One region of the Streptomyces umbrinus genome, then DNA from elsewhere that is predicted to be linked to it. Evidence: riboswitches for the same ligand, from Rfam matches in the RefSeq annotation. Region 1 holds a riboswitch; the other holds the start of a gene.
The links. A riboswitch is a leader RNA that binds a small molecule or an ion and turns the genes downstream of it on or off. The one in region 1 is predicted to bind cyclic di-AMP.
Positions count from the first base shown of each region.

Region 1 (2,195 bases):
GCCCCGCACCCGCCTGGCGCGACCTGGGCGACGGTGTCGTCGAACTGGACCTGGCACGGGACGCGGAGGCGGTGATCCACCCGGTCGGCTCGCGGCCCGACCTGCGGATCGCCCCGGTGAAGGTGACCGTGCCCGCCGACCCGTGGGGACTGCCGGAACCGCCGCAGAGCGGAACCGTCACCCAGCTCGATCTCACAGGGCACTTCGACAACGACGGCATCACCACCGAGATGTACTACGGCGACGGGGACTTCGACGGCACCGGCCGTACGTACCCCATGGCCCAACTTCCGCAGACCGGGCAGACGACGGACAACGGGATCGCCTTCCTCTTCACCAACGGCAGCGAGGGAACGAACAACAACCTCGTGGCGGCAGGGCAGGAGATCGCCGTTCCGCAGGGCGCGCAACGTGCGTTCACGAAGCTGCACGTGCTCGGCGCGGGCGACACGGCGGCCGTGACCGTCCCCGCGGTGGTCCGGTACGCCGACGGAACGAGCGAGGCCGCCCCGATCGCGCTCACCAACTGGCTGGCGTCCGGTCCCGAGTTCGGAGAGACCGAGGCGGTGATCACCGGTCAGATCCACTCGCGCACCGGGCCGTTGGCCACCAAGGCGGCCGTCTTCCATCAGGTGATCGAGCTCGACGCGAGCAAGCAGCTCACCGCGATCATGCTGACCGGGCCCTCAGGGTCGTCCAGGGCCCATGTCTTCGCCGTCTCGCTGGAGCAGTAGTTGCGAGTGGCGGGAGCAGCAGGATCGGCGAACCGTGAGAAGTCGTCGAAGTCCGGCGATGTCTCGACCCGGTACGACGAAGGTCACAGTTATATATCGGACACTTCGCCCTTCAATCTTCACACGAGGTGCACATGTTGGCTAAGTTGACGGACAGGACGCACGACTCCCTCCGGTGAACCTCGCCGGGTCGCGCGGCCTCCGCCGAATCCGGTGGCCCTCGCGGCGACCGGAACCGGGGACCCAACCGAACTTTGGGGTGAATCGGCCCGACCGCCCGACAGGGCAAGGGCCGTAGGGCATACCTTCCGGATTCCTCGCCCGAACCCGACAGCTAACTCGGTAGGCGGAGCACGGAAGGAGTACGGCTCCCATCGCGCCGGAACGAACCCCGCGCCCCGGAGGCAGCAACCTCCCGGGCATACCCCGGCCCGCCCTCGCGACGGCGGCCGCCACCTCAGTGGACCTCTACTCCTCGGCCGGCGGATCCTCGCCCGCAAGAGGGGACGACGGGCCCAGTCGCGAAGAGGTCCAGCAGCGGATCAGCAGCCTCTACGACCAGGCAGAGACCGTCAGCGGGAACTACAACGCGACCCGGGCGATGAACTCGGGCCGGCCGCGTGAGCGTATGGCGCCCGGGCCCGACACCGGGCGTGGGCGTGCCGACACGGTCGCCGCCGCCGATCCCGTTCTGAGCGACCGCGCCAAGCAGTGGTTCGACGTGGGGCGTTCGCAACTGGGGCCCCTCATCCCCGCCGTGCTGCCGCCCGACAGGGCGCCGGACCGCGGCCAGGCCGCGACGCGGCCCAAGAGCCCCGGTGACCGTCCGGCAGACCGGTCACCCGACCGCTCGCCCGACCGTGCGCTGGAAGGGGCGGGCAAGCCCCTCCTGGAGCTGACCGCCGGACCCGGCGCCGCGACAGCCGCCCGACCCGTGGCGGAGTTGACCGCAGGACCCGTCGCCGCGCTGCCGGCCGTGCCGCAGGCGCGTCAGGAGGCCACCGCGGTACTGCCCGTGACTGCCGCCGATCCGCGGCAGTCGCTGAAGACCTCCAAGCAGCGGAACCAGAGCAAACTCGCGAAGGCCCGTGAACTGCTCTCCGCACACATCGCCCGGCGGAGCGCGCCGGTGGCGGCCATCGAACCTCCTCCGGCGGAGACCGCCTGGGTCACCACCGAGGGACAGGGCTACCGCCAGGCCGAGGCCGAATGGTGGCAGCCGCAGGCACAGGCGCAGCCGCTGTCGGCCGGTTTCGGCATGGAACCGGCTGTCGACGCCTTGGGCGGCCCGGACCTGACGTTCGGCATGGGGCTGCCCGCCGCTCCGGCTCCGGCAATCGTTCCACCAATCGCTCCGGCTCCGTCGTTCGGCATGGATCTGTCCATGGGCCCGGACCTGTCGTTCGGTATGGCTCCGCCCGTCGACTCCCGTACGCCGATCGGCACGGGCCTGCCCATCGG
Region 1 covers NZ_JAUSZI010000002.1:1,855,358-1,857,552, reverse strand. The annotation lists gene QF035_RS08945 (glycosyl hydrolase family 95 catalytic domain-containing protein) at 1-734, shown strand, start outside; cyclic di-AMP (ydaO/yuaA leader) riboswitch at 927-1,099, shown strand; gene QF035_RS08940 (C40 family peptidase) at 1,195-2,195, shown strand, end outside.

Region 2 (2,195 bases), 160 kb from region 1:
CGCCCTTGCCACGCAGGTACGCCAGCGGGTCCACGTCCGAGCCGTAGTCCGGGGTGGTGCGGATCTCGAAGTGCAGGTGCGGGCCGGTGACGTTGCCCGTCGCGCCGGAGAGGCCGACCTGCTGGCCCTCGGTCACGGCCTGTCCGGCCGAGACGGAGAGGGAGGACAGGTGGGCGTACTGGGCGTAGTGGCCGTCTTCGAGCTGGATGACGACCTGGTTGCCGTACGCGCCGCCCCAGCCGGCCGAGACGACCGTGCCCGCGCCGACGGACTTGAGGGACGTGCCGGTCGGGACCACGAAGTCGACGCCGGTGTGGTATCCGCTGGACCACATACTGCCCGACATCTTGTACGGGGTACCGACGCCCGCGCCCGCGACCGGCAGCGTGAAGCCGGCGGCACCGGCTTCGGACGCGGCCTTGGGAGCGGCGGCGGCCTTCGGGGCCGCGACCTTCTTCGCGGAGGACTGGGTGGCCTTGGAGGCGCCGGAGTCGGAGCTCGAAGCGGCGGCGGCCTTGCCGATCGACAGCTTCAGGCCCGGGTGGATCAGCGCCGGGTCACCGCCGATCGCCTTGCGGTTGTCCTCGTACAGCTTCTTCCAGCCACCGTTGACGTCCTGCGTGTCGGCGATCTTCGACAGGGAGTCGCCCGCACGCACGGAATAGGTCTTGGCCGCGGCCTTCTTCGCCTCGGCCTTCTTGCCGGCGGCGGCAGGCGCCGATTCGGCGGCCTTGTTCGCGACATTCGAGACGCTCGCCACGGAATCGGCGGCGGACTGCGGAGTCGCGGCGTGCGCTCCGGTCGCGCCGAGCAGCGGAAGGGCGAGCGCCGCGCCGCCGGTTCCGGCGACGGCTATGGAGCGGGTGAAACGCTGGGACTTGGGACGGCGGTGCTTACCCTTCGCGGGCATGGCAAATTCCTCTCCGGCGCCTGCGAGGTGAGCTGTCGGGTGCGAGCTGGAGATGCCCGGCCGTGTTTGCGCACGACTTAACCCCTAGCCGTTCCGGAGACCGGAACAGGCGTTCTACCTGTGGGTCCCCCGCTCCTGCCGTGTACGGGTGGGTGAGCGGATTCCGGGCGGCGGCAGGATTGGGCGTCCGTCCGGATTGGTGGCGAACGTAAGCGACATGAAGACGCAGGAACAACCTCTGGGGTTTCCTGTGTGCCCCGTTCTCTTGATCCCTGACCGAAATGACGGTCACGCTGCGTAAATCCGGGATCTCCCCCGTTTGTTAAATCCCTGAAAACGCAGCCGAATTACGTGAACATGGCGACAGCGGACCGTCACGAATATGACGCTGCTCACTGAGTGCCGTTTCAGGAGCCTTTATTCCAGAGCGAGTTGGAACTTAGCCTCCATTACGGACACAACAGTCACATGCGACGCAGTCGGAAAACTGCCGCATCAAGGTCACCCTGCAGCCCCGTCCGCAACCCGTGATGCAACAGCACCGCACCTCGGTGGACTTCGCCCGTTTCAAGGCATTCGTACGCCGCTGTCGGGTCGAGTCCGCGCAGCCGCACAGGAGCGACCGGCTCGCCGTAGTGCTGGGCCTGGAGCCAGGCGAGGACCACGACCTCGCCGTCACGCGAGTACTGCACGGCGCTCAGCCCGCCCTCCGGCGCCCGCAGCCGGTGAAGGTCCCCGCCCTGCACGACGGGCCGGATCTCCTTGTAGAGCTCCACCCACGTCCGCGCCTCGGCCAGCTCCTCGTCGCTCCACCGCGTCAGGTCGCCGCCGACACCGAGCACTCCGGCCATCGCGCTCACGAAGCGGAAGCGCAGCGAACTGACGCGACCGTTGAGCTGGACGTTCGGACTGTCGGTGACCCAGGCGGCCATGGTCCGCGCGGGATGCACCTGGCTGAAGCCGTGCTGGATGGCGAGCCGGTCGAGCGGGTCGGTGTTGTCCGAGGTCCACACCTGATCCGTACGCGCCATGATCCCGAGGTCGATACGGCCGCCGCCGCCCGAGCACGACTCGAAGGCGACGCCCGGGTGGGCCGCCCGCAGCCGGTCCAAGAGGCGGTACAGGGCGTGCACATGGTCCACCCAGAGCCGCTGCGGGTAGGCCTCGCCGGACCACCCCGCGTCGGTGAAGCAGCGGTTGAAGTCCCACTTCACATAGTCGATCGGCGCACTGGAGAGCAGCGTGTCGAGCTGCTCCCAGAGATACTCCTGGACGTCATCGCGGG
Region 2 covers NZ_JAUSZI010000002.1:2,019,168-2,021,362, forward strand. The annotation lists gene QF035_RS09605 (M23 family metallopeptidase) at 1-910, opposite strand, end outside; cyclic di-AMP (ydaO/yuaA leader) riboswitch at 913-1,079, opposite strand; gene QF035_RS09610 (alpha-galactosidase) at 1,375-2,195, opposite strand, start outside.
Region 2: another riboswitch for cyclic di-AMP. It lies ahead of QF035_RS09605 (M23 family metallopeptidase); the one in region 1 lies ahead of QF035_RS08940 (C40 family peptidase).